2 regions of the Paraburkholderia sp. A1RI-2L genome follow, and region 2 is predicted to be linked to the other one. Evidence: riboswitches for the same ligand, from Rfam matches in the RefSeq annotation. Region 2 holds a riboswitch; the other holds the start of a gene.
What was found. Region 2 has a riboswitch for thiamine pyrophosphate ahead of PWP93_RS14400 (FAD-dependent oxidoreductase). Riboswitches for the same ligand answer to the same signal wherever they lie in the genome.

Region 1: it holds a riboswitch for thiamine pyrophosphate, as region 2 does, so the genes downstream of both, thiC (phosphomethylpyrimidine synthase ThiC) here and PWP93_RS14400 (FAD-dependent oxidoreductase) in region 2, are expected to answer to the same signal.

What each region holds. Positions count from the first base shown of each region.
Region 1 is NZ_JARBTA010000001.1:1,588,565-1,596,709, reverse strand. Features, by position in the region: gene PWP93_RS07425 (L-lactate permease) at 1-43, opposite strand, end outside; gene PWP93_RS07420 (hypothetical protein) at 291-665, opposite strand; gene PWP93_RS07415 (glycine zipper 2TM domain-containing protein) at 1,100-1,321, opposite strand; gene thiC (phosphomethylpyrimidine synthase ThiC) at 1,494-3,425, opposite strand; TPP riboswitch at 3,522-3,661, opposite strand; gene PWP93_RS07405 (GreA/GreB family elongation factor) at 3,745-4,152, opposite strand; gene PWP93_RS07400 (EamA family transporter) at 4,850-5,845, shown strand; gene PWP93_RS07395 (entericidin A/B family lipoprotein) at 5,952-6,089, opposite strand; gene PWP93_RS07390 (MFS transporter) at 6,208-7,410, opposite strand.
Region 2 is NZ_JARBTA010000001.1:3,137,596-3,145,740, reverse strand. Features, by position in the region: gene mlaE (lipid asymmetry maintenance ABC transporter permease subunit MlaE) at 1-196, opposite strand, end outside; gene PWP93_RS14420 (ABC transporter ATP-binding protein) at 193-1,014, opposite strand; gene thiE (thiamine phosphate synthase) at 1,192-2,301, opposite strand; gene PWP93_RS14410 (thiazole synthase) at 2,298-3,113, opposite strand; gene thiS (sulfur carrier protein ThiS) at 3,190-3,387, opposite strand; gene PWP93_RS14400 (FAD-dependent oxidoreductase) at 3,513-4,655, opposite strand; TPP riboswitch at 4,918-5,022, opposite strand; gene PWP93_RS14395 (ABC transporter ATP-binding protein/permease) at 5,287-7,044, shown strand; partial or broken gene PWP93_RS14390 (SDR family oxidoreductase) at 7,152-7,403, shown strand; gene PWP93_RS14385 (MFS transporter) at 7,675-8,145, shown strand, end outside.

The DNA of each region.
Region 1 (8,145 bases), 1.5 Mb from region 2:
GGAAGAGCGAGTTGCCGATGGGAGTCAACAGCTGATGGAACATGACGTCTCCTTTATGCTGATTGGTATCGGCGCATCGATGCGTGCGGGCGCAAAGGTGTGCCGGGCGTGGCGTCGGCAGTGCGCGCGGCGCGCGGTAGACCCGCGCGCCGCCATGGGGAGCGGAATTCAGTAAGGCCGTGCTTCAGTACCCGATACCCAATAGCAGCATAGAAAATGGTTCGGGAGCGTCAAGGGAGGGAAAGTACGGTCGTGCGGCGCGCGTAACGCTGGGTGGCGCTGGCTGGCGCTTAGTGATGCCAGTGGCCGCCCCCACCGCTCCAGTAGCCAAAGCCAAAGGAGATGGCGGGCGCCCCCCATCCCCACGCGGGATAGGGGTAATACGGGGGGTAAGCCGGAAAAGCCGGATAAGAGGAATAGAGCGGCCAGGCCGGCACCGCGATAGCAACGGGCGGGGAGGGATAAAGCGGCCCGGGGTATTGTTCGGGGACGGCCGCGGGTGCGGGGTTGGCAGGCAGATTCGCTTGCGGATTGGTCTGCAAGACCGCGTTTTCATGCTGCGTGCTCGAGGCGGGCACGGTGCCGTAGTAGTACGGCGAATAGCCGTATGGGTAATAGTAGTAGCAGCCGGAAAGCGCGAGCAGGACGGCCGTTGCAGCGAGCATCGAGCTCCGCCTGAGCGCGCCGCGCGCCCACGGGCGCTCCAACGAGGATTGGCGCATCGAGGCGCTCCAACGAGGATTGGCGCATCGAGGCGCTGCAAGGCGAGGCAAGGGCGGCTAAGGGGCGATTCATGGCGGACTCCTTACTCGGCCGGCAGTAAGTGCGTTGGGCACCCGGAACCTGATCGATCGAGCTTACGCTCCTCGCCGCCACCCTGTGTTGCACTTGAATCACCGCATCTTTCGCGTGCTTGCATGACTGCATGCCCAAACACACGCATGCATAGTCGCGGCCAAATGCAAACGCGGCGCATGCTCTTGCGAGACATGCGCCGCGTATCCTCTCTGAAGCCGGCATGTGCAACCCGGATTGCCGGCTAATTGCCTGTTGTTATGTCGTGAGTTTTTCGCTGTGTCAGGCAGGGCAGACGTGGCCCTTACTTGCCCACCTGATTGCCGATGATGCCGCCTACCGCAGCACCGCCGATCGTGGAGAGCGCACTGCCGCCAATGGCCGCGCCCGCGACGCCGCCGACACCCGCGCCGATTGCGGTGTCGCGGTCGCGCCTCGACATGTTGTCGCAAGCCGAGAGGCTGCCGACTACGGCAACGAGCGTTGTCACAGTGAGGAGAGTGCGTGCGCGTGCAAGTGTTTTCATTTTTCGACTCCGGTTGTATCGGGCGAGGCGCACCAGGCGGTTTAGTGCCTGATGCGCTTCCAATGCATTTATCGTAGAAGCGCCTCCCGTATCCGGGTGTATGCGCTTGTCAACGAGTTGTCGGAATCGTTAGAAATTGTTTCGCGGCGCGCAGCACACCGTCTTGCGTGCCTTACTGGCGCTGATAAATCTCCGCGCCTTGCTTGATGAACTCGACGGCCTTCACTTCCATGCCCTTTTTCAGGGCCTCGTCGTCGGTCATGCCCTGTTTTGCCGCGAAGTCGCGCACGTCCTGGGTGATCTTCATCGAGCAGAAGTGCGGGCCGCACATCGAGCAGAAGTGCGCGACCTTCGCGGAATCCTTCGGCAGCGTTTCGTCGTGGAACTCGCGTGCCTTGTCCGGATCGAGGCCGATGTTGAACTGGTCTTCCCAGCGGAACTCGAAACGCGCCTTCGACAGCGCGTTGTCGCGCACTTGCGCACCCGGATGACCCTTCGCGAGATCGGCCGCGTGCGCCGCAAGCTTGTACGTGATGATGCCTTCCTTCACGTCGTCCTTGTTCGGCAAGCCGAGGTGTTCCTTCGGCGTGACGTAGCAGAGCATCGCCGTGCCGAACCAGCCGATCATCGCGGCGCCAATGCCCGAGGTGATGTGGTCGTAGCCCGGCGCGATGTCGGTGGTGAGCGGCCCGAGCGTGTAGAACGGCGCTTCCTTGCACCAGTCGAGCTGCAGATCCATGTTCTCCTTGATGAGCTGCATCGGCACGTGGCCGGGACCTTCGATCATCACCTGCACGTCGTGCTTCCACGCGATCTGCGTGAGCTCGCCGAGTGTCTTGAGCTCGCCGAGCTGCGCTTCGTCGTTGGCGTCGTAGATCGAGCCGGGACGCAGGCCATCGCCGAGCGAGAAGCTCACGTCATAGGCCTTCATGATTTCGCAGATCTCTTCGAAATGCTCATAAATGAAGGATTCCTTGTGATGCGCGAGGCACCACTTGGCCATGATCGAACCGCCGCGCGAAACAATGCCCGTCATGCGGTTGGCGGTGAGCGGCACGTACTGCAGGCGCACGCCCGCGTGAATCGTGAAGTAGTCGACGCCCTGTTCGGCCTGCTCGATCAGCGTGTCGCGGAACATTTCCCACGTGAGGTCCTCGGCCTTGCCGTTGACCTTCTCGAGCGCCTGATAGATCGGCACGGTGCCGATCGGCACCGGCGAGTTGCGGATGATCCACTCGCGTGTTTCGTGAATGTGCTTGCCGGTCGAGAGATCCATGACCGTGTCGCCGCCCCAGCGGATCGCCCACGTCATCTTGTCCACTTCCTCGCCGATCGACGACGTGACCGCCGAATTGCCGATGTTCGCGTTGATCTTCACGAGGAAGTTACGGCCGATGATCATCGGCTCGCTTTCCGGGTGATTGATGTTCGCAGGGATGATTGCGCGGCCGCGCGCGATTTCCTCGCGCACGAATTCGGGCGTGATTTCCTGCAGGGCGTTGGCGCCGAAGGCTGCCGCGCCGAATGCCTGGCCCGGGTGCTGGCGGCCCATCATCGCGGCCAGCTTCGCGCCGTTCGGGCCGCTCGTCTTGAGGCTTTCCAGATACTCGGCGCGGCGCTGGTTTTCGCGGATGGCGATGAATTCCATCTCGGGTGTGATGATGCCCTGGCGCGCATAGTGCATCTGCGTGACGTTCTTGCCGGCCTTCGCGCGGCGCGGCGTGCGGTGCAGGCCCGGGAAGCGCAGTTCGGCCGTGGCCGAATCGGCGGCGCGCTCGCGGCCGTATTCGGAGGAGAGGCCGGGCAACGCTTCGGTGTCTCCGCGCTTTTCGATCCAGCCTTGACGCAGTGCGGGCAGGCCCGCGCGGATGTCGATCTTCGCTTCGGGGTCGGTGTACGGGCCCGAAGTGTCATAGACGTAGATCGGCGGATTCTTTTCGCCGCCAAAGCCCGTGGGCGTGTCCGATTGCGTGATTTCGCGCATCGGCACGCGAATGTCGGGCTGCGAGCCGGTTACGTAAATCTTGCGGGAATTGGGCAGCGGCGCGATTGCAGCTTCGTCGACGTGCGCGTTAGCGGAAACGAATTTCGGGTTGGCGTTCATGCCTCTCTCCATGCAAAGCTATGTGGGAACAGCGGCTTAGCAGGAGATGAGACGGAACGTGGACGGACTTCGCTGTGATGAGGTGAGGCGTTTGCGTTGCGAAGTCCGGACGCTTCCCTGCGCTGGCATTATCCAGATCAGGTTCAAAGGGTATTTCTCACCCACGCAATACGCGGCTTGAACATTCGTGTGAACGATTCGAAGCGGCGCATGACGCAGGACCCCCGCGTAAGCAGGCCAAACGATACACCGTGCTGCGACGATCTGGCAAGTGCTTCGGCATGTGAAATGTGCCAGGCCAAGCGCGGGCGCGCGTTGCTTACAGCGTGAAATCGTCTGCGGCTTCGGGCTGAAACAGGATGCGGTCGATCTTGAACGTCTCGACGGCACCGCTCGGCGGCGTGAAGCGCACGGACTCGCCGCGCTTCGCGCCCAGCAGCGCGAGGCCCGCGGGCGAAAAAACGTTCAGGCGTCCGGCGTCGAGGTTGGCGCTCACCGGGTAGACCACGGTAAACGTGACTTCCTCGCCCGTGCGTTCGTTCACGAGCGTGACCTGCGAGTTCATGGTGACGACATTGGCGGCGACCTTGCGCGAGTCGACGATCTCCGCGCGCTCGAGCAGGTCGTCGAGCATGGGTTGGCGTGCGGCGGCCGCACCGGGCTCGGCGGCGCATTTTTCGAGGCGAGCGAGATCGAGCTCGGTCAGATAGCGGATTTTCTTCGACATGGTGGTTCTCCTTACGATCCGGGATTGAAAAAAGTGAGGGATCGGCCCGGAGCCCGACCGAACGGCTCCGGAAAGCGGAGGGTGGTTCAGTATGGACGCCGGGCGGCGGCGAGCGGGGCCTGGGAGCCGGGGACGTGTCGTCGGGCGGCGGACCGCGCATCCAGAAGCGTTCCCGCGCGCGCAGACGCGCCGCGCTGGGTGCGCGGCGGCAACGGTGCGGCGAGATGCACGGCAAGATGCGTGAACGACGGAGGCATAGGGGACGACAGAGTTAACTGAAAGTTTTTTGAAAGCAGAGGGCATGTTAACACGGTCTTGTTATTCATGGACGACCTGCGTCGGCAACGCGTCCCGGGCGAAGCGTGCGGTGTCGGCGAGGGGATGGCGACGTCTTGCCGCAGAGCGACGCTATGGCCGTCGCGGCGGGCGTTCGACCACGGCGTTTCAGTCGGGTTTGCGCGCAAGTTGTACGCCTTGCGCATAAAGGCGTGCTCGCTTCGTCCGCAACCAGGTGCCTTGTTGCATAATGCGTGACGCCCGATTCGGGCTCTTCGTGTCCTTAGTGGCTCCATTGCGGCGCATCGAGGCACATCTCGCACTTTCTTTTCGCTGCTTCGATCATGCCGTTGCGCTTCATTCGTCCCGTCCCACGACCGGCGGGGTGTCCGCGGTCAGCCCCCAGTCTCTCCGCGGTGCAATGACCATGCTTCCCCGTTTGCCTTCTCGCTGGAGCGGCGGCTCACTTACCCAAGGGTTGCTACAGGCGTTGATACAGACCGGAGCGCAATGCTGGCGTCTCGCGCGCAGCGTGCGCTTGCCGCAGTCGCGCGGCGGTCGTGTGGCCCTATCGCTCGCGGTTGTCTACTTCGTTTGGGGCTCGACCTATCTCGGCGTGCACGTGGCGCTCGGCTCTTTTCCGCCGCTGCTGCTTTCGGGCCTGCGCAATCTGTTCGCGGGCATCGGGCTCTTTGTGTTCGCCGTGCGCCGGCGTCCTCCCATGCCGACGCTTGCGCAGGTGCGCAATGCAGGCGTGGTCGGCACGATGCTGGTGGGCCTGTCGAGCGGCATGCTGGCCTATGGCATGCGCACGGTCGGCACGGGCACCGCGGCCGTGATGGTCGCGACCGTGCCGCTGTTCGCCACGCTCATTGCCGCGGCAGCCGGGCGGCGCGTCGTGAAGGGCGAATGGGCGGCAGTGGCGCTGGGTCTTGTTGGCATCGCGATTCTCAGCCACGACGGCGGGGCGAGCAGCACGGCGGGCGGTAGCCTTGCGATTCTCGGCGGCGCGCTCTTCTGGGCGGTCGGTGCGCATCTCGCGGGACGGCTCGAATTGCCCTCCGATCTCTTTATCGCGACGGCGCTGCAGATCGGTCTTGGCGGTGCGATCTCGACGCTGGTGGCATGGATCACCGGCGAGCGTATGGGCGCGCTGCATGTCCTGCCGGTCGTCGCGTTCGTCTACCTGATGGTAATCGGCACGATGGCTGCGTATGTTGCCTATGGTTATTTGATCCGGCACACGAGCCCGATCGTGGCGAGCAGCTGCATGTATGTAAACCCGGTTGTCGCGGTGATCATCGGGGCGCTTACGCTCGGCGAGCCGATTACCCTCGGCACGATCATTGCCACCGTGCTGATTCTCGGCAGCGTTGGACTCTCGTTCCTGTTCGACGACAGGCGACGTGGGTCCTGAACTTGCCGCATTATTCGCAGCACGAAGTTTTTGCGCCCGCGCTAACGCGTTGGCAGCAGCGCGGTTCCGGCGCCGGCAGGTGTGCCGGCGCCGCGAATGCCGCCGGTTACTTCGCTTTCTCGGCGCTGTTCGTGATGGCGTGGCCACCCGAGGACAGATCTTCGCCCGCGCCCGCGACGGTATTGCAGGCGGCCAGCGCGGCAACCGACGCGGTGATGAGAAAGAAGGCAATCAGGCGTTTCATGAGAAGGGCCTCCGCTGAGTGAGTGAGCCCTTTTCAGCACATCCCGTGCCTGGCCGCTGTCGCGAATTCGCGATGCGGTGCGCATACGCGCTCCGCGCGGTGAACGCGTCATGTACGGTTATGTGTTTGCGTCGGACTGCGCACGCGTGGTGTAGTGAATCCACGCCGCGAGCGCGCTGAAACCCAGACCGGCTGCGCACACACCCATCCAGCCGAACGCATGCCAGGTGGCCGCGCCCACCGCCGAACCCGTTGCCCCGCCGATGAAGTAGCAGACCATGAATACGGTGTTCACGCGGCTGCGCGCTTCGGGGCGCAGCGCGTAAATGCGCGATTGATTCGAGATCTGCGCGGCCTGCACGCCCACATCGAGCACGATCACGCCGATCACGAGACCGATCAGGCTCGTGCCCGAGAACGCAAAGATCACGAACGCGAGGGCGATGAGCGCGATCGAGAGCGTGATGACGGCGCGCGGGCCGCGTTTGTCGGCGGAGCGGCCCGCCCATGGCGCGGCGAGCGCACCCGCCGCGCCGACGATGCCGAAGAGCCCGGCGACCTCGGAGCCGAGGTGGAACGGCTCGCCCGCGAGCAGCAGCGTGAGCACGGGCCAGAACAAGCTGAACGCGGCAAAAAGGCAAGCGCCGATGGCCGAGGCTTCGCGCAGGCCGCGCAATTCGACCGTGAGGTGCCAGAGCGTGGCAAGCAGCTTGCCGTAGCCGAGCGTCGAAGTCGGCTGGCTCTTCGGCAGTTTTTTCACGACCACCACGGCGAGCACGAGCAGCGCCACGATCGAGGCGGCGAACACCATGCGCCAGCCGAGGTACTGGCCGACGAACCCGGCTGCGGTGCGCGCGAGCAGGATGCCAAGCAGGAGACCGCTCATGACGGTGCCCACGGCGTGGCCGCGCTGCTCGGGCGGCGCGAGTTCAGCCGAGAACGGCACGGCCTGCTGCGCGATGGTGGCGAGCACGCCGATGGCGAGGCTCGCGCCGATCAGCACCGGCAGCGAGGGCGCGGCGGCGGCGGCGAGCAAGGCGAGACAGAGCAGCCCCGTCTGCACGAGGATGATGCGGCGTCGGTCGATGCGGTCGCCGAGCGGCGCGAGCAGGAGCATTCCCAGGGCGTAGCCGAGCTGCGTGGCGGCGGGCACCGCGCCGATCCACGCGGCTCCGGCGGGGAACGTATGGCGGAAGTCGTCGAGCAGCGGCTGGTTGTAATAGATGTTCGCGACCGCGACGCCCGCGATGGTCGCGAGCAAAAGCAGCAAGCCGCGCAGCGACTGGCGTTCGCCAGCGGATGCGGAATCGGGTGTGGACATGTGCACGGTATGCGGGCGGCGCCCAGCGATATGAGATGCTGAAAAGGCTGCCCTCGTTCATGCCGGCGAAACGCCGTCTGCATGAGTTCGGGCGTGCCGATCATACCGGAGCGTGCGCGATCGTGCCGCCCCTCGCGCAGACGCGCGCCGGGGGCGAGCTTTAAACACGTTGAGTGCGCAACATTTTGGTTGCGTGACGCGCGGGTAGCGAGTCGGACGGCATCGTTATCGGCTTGAGCCGGAATCGCTGTGCCAATGGTAGAATCGCGTCCGCTTTGCCGGCGTGATGAAATTGGTAAACATAGCGGACTTAAAACTAGATTGAGTGCCCAGCCGGAAACGGCCGGTGCAGAACCCCTCAAATTCGGAGAAACCCCTGGACTTTGCAGTGCGCAAGCGCGCATTGTGCCGAGGCAACGCCGAGCCAAGCCGGCTGGTGCATGTTCGCGCCGGCCAGGAAGGTGTAGAGACTAGACGGGGGGCGCCTAAGGCTTTGGCGCGGTATTACAGCGCCAAGAGGCTATGGCGAAGGCATAGTCCAGCGCACGAACATCCGCGAGAGCTTCGCGGGCGGCGTCGAAAGACGTAGTGTGACGAAAATCCGCCGCCTCACGGCTTACCGGTTCGAGTCCGGTCGCCGGCACCACTGATACTTCCGTGCGTTTCCACTATAAACGGAAAACACAGGAAATCAAGGGGATAGACCTATCTGATTTGCTAGGATTTGCCGAACCA
Region 2 (8,145 bases):
CCACGAACAGGCCCGACACCGCGATGATCAGCAGCGAATAATTGCCGACGAAGTGAATCTGCTTCGTGACAAGGCGCGGACGGCGCAGCAGCGGGAAGAATTCCAGCACGAGGCGCATGAAAAAGCGCGTGGCATGGCCCGCACGCGAGATCGAGTCGAGGACCGCGCGGCCGAGCGAACTGATGGCGCCGATCATGAGCGGCCTCCGCCGACGCCGAAGTCCGCGTCGAGCGGCACGTCCGTCGGGTAGTGAAAGCGGAACGGGCCGTCAGGTGCGCCGTCGATGAACTGACGCACGATCGGGTCGGTCGAGGCGCGTAGCTCGGCGGGCGTGCCCTCCGCCTGGACGTGGCCGTTCGCGAGGAAATAGACGTAATCGGCAATCGCGAATGATTCGGGCACGTCATGCGTGACGAGGATCGACGTGGCGCCGAGCGCGTCGTTCAAGGTACGGATCAGGTTCGCGGTGATGCCGAGTGAAATGGGGTCGAGACCGGCAAACGGCTCGTCGTACATCATGAGCTCAGGGTCGAGCGCGATTGCGCGCGCCAGCGCCACGCGCCGCGCCATGCCGCCCGAAATCTCCGAAGGCGCGAGGTCGCGCGCACCGCGCAGGCCCACCGCGTTGAGCTTCATGAGCACGAGGTCGCGGATCAGCTCTTCGGGGAGATCGGTGTGTTCGCGCAGCGCAAACGCAACGTTTTCGAACACCGACATGTCGGTGAAGAGCGCGCCGAACTGGAACAACATGCCCATTTTCCGGCGCAGCGCGTAAAGGCTGTCACGTGATTGGGCGCCGATGTCCTGACCCTGAAACAGCACCTGCCCGCGCTGGGCGCGCACGAGCCCGCCGATCAGCCGCAGCACCGTGGTCTTGCCGCCGCCCGAGCCGCCCATGACCGCAACCACCTGACCGCGCCGAAAGCGCATGTTCAGGCCGGACAGGACGAGCCGGTCGCCGTAGCCGAAGTCGACGTCGCGCAGCTCCAGAAGGGTCTCAGAGTTCGAGGGCACGTAGCAGGCAGTCCATTTATACGAAGGCGGGATTATAGGGCCATCGTACGAATGCTGCCGTGGCACGCCCAAGCCCCTTGATGCAAGTCGGGCATCCCCGAGGACGCCACGGCTAGCGCTTGCGCGCCGGCCGGCCCGGAACGAATCCGGCGTGCGGCCAGTGGCGAAGCGGGCTAATTATTGCGTAAACGCGTTGCGCAACGCAGCAACCGCGGCAGCCGGGTCGGCGGCCTCGGTGACGGCGCGCACGACCGCCGCGCTGGGCGCGCCGGTTGCGAGTACCGCGGGCAGCGCGGCAAAGTCGATGCCGCCGATGGCGACCATCGGCACCACGCCGTCGAGCAGCTGCACGTAGCGCGCCAGACGCGCGAGCCCTTGCGGCGCGGTCGGCATGGTCTTGGTCGTGGTGGCGAACACGGCGCCGCACGCGATGTAGCTCGGCCGGAAATGCAGCGCGGTGAGCATCTCGAAATAGCCGTGCGTCGACAGACCGAGGCGGATGCCCGATGCGGCAAGCGCGTTCAGATCCGCCTCGCGCAGATCTTCCTGGCCCAGATGCACGCCGTAGGCGCCCGCGGCCATCGCCGCCTGCCAGTGGTCGTTGATGAAGAGCTGCGCGTCATGCTTGCGGCCCGCCGCGACGCAGCGCTCGATCTCGTGCGTGAGTTCCGGCGACTTCGGCTGCTTGCTGCGCAGCTGCACGGTCTTCACGCCGTAATCGAGCACGCGCTCGACCCAGTCGGCGGTCGGCAGCACGGGATAGAGGCCGAGCTTCGCGGGGCACGGCGCGAACGGCTGCGCGGGCGCATCGGGCAGGCCGAGCACGCGCGGAAAACGGGCGATGTCGATCGGCCATGCGTCGTCCTGCTGCTCGTCGCCGTCGCGCCAGGCGAGCGCCAGCACGAGCGCATCGTGCGGATCGAAGCCGCAGTCGAGAAACGCCGCCAGCGCCGGGATCCAGTCCTCCGCGAGGGTGCCTTCGAGCGCGTAGCGCTCGCCGCCCAGATGCAGCGTGGCGCGGCCCGCCGAGGGCGTGCCGGCCGCCTCGATCACGCCCGCGCCATCGGTCATCCAGCGCGCGATGTTCGCGAGATGCGGCGCGGCGTCGGTCACGACGATCAGGTCGCCGCCATTGGGCGTGTCGGGCGGCGTCAGGCACAGGCGCCACGGCGCGTGCGTGGGCTGCCAGTCGCCGAGGCGGGCGCGAATGCGCTCCGCCGTTTCGGTGAGTTCGTCCGCGGGCGGCCAGAACAGCTCGCGATCCTTGATTCGCAGCGTTTGGGTCATTGCTGGCCTCCATCCTGATGCCAGAACGGCATGCCGACCACGGGCGTGCTCGCCACGGCCGCCTCGCGCTCGGCCATCGGTCCGGCGAGGAACGCGGTGCGGCCCGCCTCGACGCCCAGCGCGAATGCGCGCGCCATCGCCTCGGGGTGCGTGGCCTGCGCCACGGCCGTGTTCAACAGCACGCCGTCGAAGCCCCACTCCATCACTTGCGCCGCATGCGACGGCAGGCCGAGACCCGCATCGACGATCAGCGGCACGTCGGGCAGCCGCTCGCGCAGCACGCGCAGGCCGTACGGATTGATCACGCCCTTGCCCGTGCCGATGGGCGCACCCCACGGCATCAACGCCTCGCAGCCCGCATCGAGGAGGCGCCTGCCGATCACGAGGTCTTCGGTGCAGTACGGCAGCACCTTGAAGCCGTCCTTCACGAGGCGCGCGGCGGCTTCGATCAGGCCCACCGGGTCCGGCTGGAGCGTGTAGTCGTCGCCGATCAGCTCGAGCTTGATCCAGTCGGTCTCGAAGACTTCGCGCGCCATGTGCGCAGTAGTGATCGCCTCGTTGACCGTGAGGCAGCCCGCCGTGTTCGGCAGGAACGGCACGCCGTGGCGCTTGAGCAGATCGAAGAAACCGGCTTCCGCCGTGCCGTCATTCATCTGGCGCCGCAGCGCGACGGTGATCATGCCGGGGCGCGCGGCCTCCATCGAATCGGAGAGCGCTTGCAGCGACGGATAGCGCGAGGTGCCGAGCAGCACGCGGCTCGCGAAGGTTTCGCCGTACAGCGTAAGTGCATCGGCGGTCTGATGATGGGTCATGGCTTGAATCCTGGGCAGGTAGCGGCGGACGGGCGGCGCGCGCAAAGCGAGCAAAGCGGCGGGATCGCGTGTGCGATCAGCCGCCAGCCACCGGGCTGACGACGTCGAGGCGGTCGCCCGCCGAAAGCGTGCGCGCACCGTGCTGGGTGCGCGTGACGAAATCGCCGTTCACGGCGACGGCAAACGGCGGACGCGCGCCGAATGCGGCGAGCGCATCGGCGACGGTCGCGCCTTCGGGCAGCGTGAGCGGCTTCTGGTTGATCTGAATATCCATGGCAATTCGTCTGACTACGTTGTTTCCGGCAAGGCGCGAACCGTGCGCCTCGTCTCCTGTTTGTGGTGTCGCGCTCGCGGCTTTCGCTTGCGATCGGCTTCCGAGCGCGCTCGAGCCGCCACGGTTCAAGCGGGCTCGTGGGCACCCTGCGGCGCGTGCAGCATCGACGCCCAGCGCGACTCGCGACGCAGCGACTCGAAGGCGTCGGCATCGGCGAGCTGGCCCGCCAGCAGCGCCTCGGCCACGCGCACCGCTTCGTCGGCCACGGCGGGCGCGATCATGAAGCCGTGGCGATAGAGACCGTTCACGCGCAGCGTGCTGCCGCCCCCTCGGTCGTCACCCCGGCCACCGTCCCAGATGAGCGCAGGACGATGATCGGGCAACGTCGGACGGCACTGCGAATTCAATTCGAGAATGCGCGCTTCGCCAAATGCCGGATGCACGGCGAACGCCGCGCTCAGCAATTCGAGCGCCGAGCGCACGCTCACGGGCGAGCGGTCCTCGCCCTCGATCTCGGTCGCGCCGATCACATAGACATCGTCCTGCTTCGGTGCGATATAGAGCGGATAGCGCGGATGCAGCAGCCGCACGGGCCGCCGGAGGCCGATGCCCGGCGCATGCACGCGCGCCACTTCACCGCGAATGCCGCGCAGCGCCGGCAGCGCGGGCTTGGCGCCGAGGCCCCGGCAATCGATCGTCACGCGCGCGCGCGGCAGGTTCGCGTCATCCACGCTCGTATGCCAGTGCGTTTGCACGCCGCGCTGCGCGAGACCCGCTGCCAGCGCCGCCAGCGCCTGGCGGTTGTCGAGCTGGCCTTCGCCGCCCAGCAGCCAGCCGCGCGCGAAGCGCCCGGCGAGCGCCGGTTCCGCGGCGTCGATCTGCGCGCCCGCCAGCGTCGTGAAATTGGCGTCGGCCAGCGCACGCGGCGCGTTCGCGCGCACGCGGCGCTCGAACAGCGGCGCCTCGGTGCGATCGGCGTGGTGCCAGACCACGAGCGTGCCGTTGCGCTGGAAAAACACCGGCTCGGGCAACTCGGCGAGAATGCGCGGCCAGGTCTCGAGCGAGGCCACGCCCAACTCGATGATCAACAGTTCGGCGACGGCGGCCTCGGCCAGCGGCGCGAGCATCGCCGCCGCGATCCAGGCGGCCGACTCGCCGCCCTCGGGCCCGCCGCGCTCATAGAGCGCCACGCGATGCCCCGCGCCCGCAAGACGCCATGCCACGAGACGTCCGCATAGCCCGCCGCCGAGCACGGCGAAATCGGGCATGGCGAACGCAGACGCGCAAGCACCGGCAAAAACCGGGGAATGATCAGAATAAGGTGTAGAAGAGGCGGTCATCGTATCCTTTCCGTACGGCAAACAAGCATGCGTACCCAAGGACGAAACCGGCTGGCAAGGCCGGCCGTGCAAACGACGTGAAGCGCAAAACCCGACATGCGCGGCACGTGCTGCCCGGCGGGAATCTGGACGCCTGAATGAACCCGGCCGAATCGAACCGACCGGTCGAACTCATCAATCATGGCGCCAGCAAGACTTTCCGGAAACTTCCCGCGCCGGTATTACCCGGATCGGGTGCGAAGGGTCTCTCTCAGCCTCACTGCGGTATACCAGTGAAGCACCCCTGTTTCGTCAGCGGTCATTAGACCACAAAAGCCGCGCACGCCGCAAACCACCACGGGACGGCCGGCCGTTTCCGCTCTGGCACAATGCCCAAACCGCGGTGAATCGCCCAGCTCGCACGGGCGGTGAGACAATGTCGCACCCCAGTCGCCCGGACGCCGCGCGCAGGCGATTAAGTCTTGCTTAAGCGCTTCGGGACACAATCGCTGCGCCCCGGCGCTGCGTGCGGCGGGTATCGTCTATTCCGGCCGCGGGCCGGCACAACATCAGGACGCACATGACCAACCTCACTCCCCGCGCCACGCCGGATCAGAACGAGCACCACAAGATCACGGCCTGGAGTCTGATCAAGCCCTACTGGGTGTCCGAGGAACGCTGGGTCGCCTGGGGCCTGCTGGTGGCGATCATCGCGATGAATCTCACCGTCGTGTGGATCAACGTGCAGCTCAACGACTGGAACCGCGACTTCTACAACGCGCTGCAAAACAAGGATGCCAAACAGTTTCCGCATCTGCTGATGATCTTCACCGCGCTGGCGTTCGGGTTCATCATCCTCGCGGTGTACGGGCGGTATCTGCGCCAGATGCTCGGGTTTCGCTGGCGCCAGTGGCTCACCACGCGCTTCCTGAACGAATGGCTCGGCCAGGGCGCGTTCTACCGCATCGAGCGCGACCGCCTCGCCGACAACCCCGACCAGCGGATCAGCGACGACCTCCAGTCGTTCGCCACCACCACGCTCTCGCTCACGCTCGATCTGCTCTCCACGGTCGTCACGCTGGTCTCCTTCATCATGATCCTTTGGTCGCTCGCGGGCGCGCTCGCGTTCGCGGTGGGCGGCACGCCCATTACGATTCCGGGTTATATGGTGTGGGCCGCCGCGCTCTACGCAGTGTTCGGTTCGCTCGTGATCCAGAAGGTCGGCCATCCGCTCGTGTCGATCAATTACCAGCAGCAGAAAGTGGAGGCGGACTTCCGCTTCGGCCTGATTCGCCTGCGCGAAAACGCCGAGCAGATCGCGCTCTACGACGGCATGGACACCGAGCGCAGCAACGCGCAGGGCCTGTTCCACCACATCCGCGACAACTGGTGGCGCGTGATGAAGTACACGAAGCGCCTCACCTTCGTGCTGAGCTTTTATGGCCAGATCGCCATCATCTTTCCGATCGTCGTGGCCTCGCCGCGCTACTTCGCGGGCGCCTTCACCTTCGGCGTGCTGATGCAGATTTCGAGTGCATTCGGCACCGTGAGCGACTCGTTCTCGTGGTTCATCAACAGTTACTCCACCCTCGTCGAATGGCGCGCCACCGTGAACCGTCTGCGCGAATTCGTGCGCGTGGTGCACTCGCCGCGCCTGAAGGAAAGTGTCTCACCCGCCACCGAGCACGGCGGCATCAATCTGCATTACGTCGACAACAACGCCCTCTCGACCACGCATCTCAAGCTCGCGCTGCCCAACGGCACGCCGCTCTCCGAGGTGCGCGACATCGCCATCAAGCCCGGCTCGCGCTGGCTCGTGCGCGGCCCCTCGGGCGCGGGCAAGAGCACGCTGATCCGCGCACTCGCGGGCCTCTGGCCGTTCGGCGAGGGCTCGATCGACGCGCCCGTCGACGCGCGCATGATGTTCATCCCGCAGCAGAGCTATCTGCCGATCGGTACGCTCAAGGCTGCACTCACCTACCCCTCGCCCGCCGACGACTACAGCGACGAAGACTGTCGCGAAGCGCTGCGCGCATGCCGTCTCGAAGACTACGTGGATCGCCTGCACGAGTCCGCGCACTGGACCCGCGTGCTCTCGCCGGGCGAGCAGCAGCGGCTTGCGGGCGCGCGCGTGCTGCTGCACAAGCCCGACTATCTGTTCCTCGACGAAGCAACGAGCGCGCTCGACCCCGACAACGAAAGCCGTCTCTACAAGCTCTTCATGGAACGACTGCCGAAATCGGCGATCGTGAGCGTGGCGCACCGCGAGTCGCTCGCGGCATACCATCCCGAGACGCTCGAGATCGAGCGCACGCCAGAGGAGCGGGTCGCGGCGTGAGCGGCGATACCAACACGCGCGTCGTCCTGATCACGGGCGCAGGCTCCGGCATTGGCGCAGCACTCGCGCGGCGCCTGGCCGCGCCCGGCGTCGCGCTAATGCTGCACGCGCGCGCCGCCGCCGAACTCGCGCCACACGGCGTGACCGTGAACTGCGTGGCGCCCGGCTACACCCGCAAGGACGCGGGCCCGTCGCCCGAAAACGCGCCGGCCTGGGCGCACGCCGCCAAGGCCACGCCGCTTGGCCGCGTGGCCGAACCCGCCGACATCGCCGAGCTCATTGCCTTTTTGCGGTCCGACGCCGCACGCCATATCACCGGCCAGACGATCCACGTCGACGGCGGCCTGACGCTGGGCTGAGGCCCGGCGCAACGGGCTTCGCACGCCGCCCCGAAGCCCCCCGACGAGGCGCCCAGGCAGGCATCACCTGCCCCACCGCCCGCCCCGACTTTCAACTCCCCTGGCCGCGAATGCCTTTCGCACCGTAAAATAGCGCCGTTCGAGCGCCTGCTGCGATGCCCGCCCCGCCGGACACCGCATGCGCGGCTCACCGCTTCACGGCTTCATGGGTCGTTGCGCGCACAACAAATATGGGGACGGCACAATGGGATCTTTCCAGTGATTCAGGGAGTTGAACGAGCGCGAGCGGCGCACGCTCTACGCCGGCTTCGGCGGCTATGCGGTCGACGCGTTCGACTTCATGATCTACTCGTTCCTGATCCCGACGCTCATCGCCGCCTGGGGCATGACCAAGAGCGAGGCCGGCATGATCGCGACGAGCTCGCTGATCTCCTCGGCGCTCGGCGGCTGGCTCGCGGGCATCCTCGCCGACCGCTACGGCCGCGTGCGCGTGCTCCAGTGGACCATCGCCACCTTCGCGCTCTTTACATTTCTGTCCGGTTTCACGCATTCGTTCTGGCCACTGCTCGCCACGCGCACGCTGCAGGGCATCGGCTTCGGCGGCGAATGGTCGGTCGTGACGATCATGATGGCCGAGACGATCCGCTCGCCGCAACACCGTGCGAAAGCGGTGGGCACCGTGCAGAGCAGTTGGTCGTTCGGCTGGGGCGCCGCCGCCATTCTCTACTGGGCGTTCTTCGCG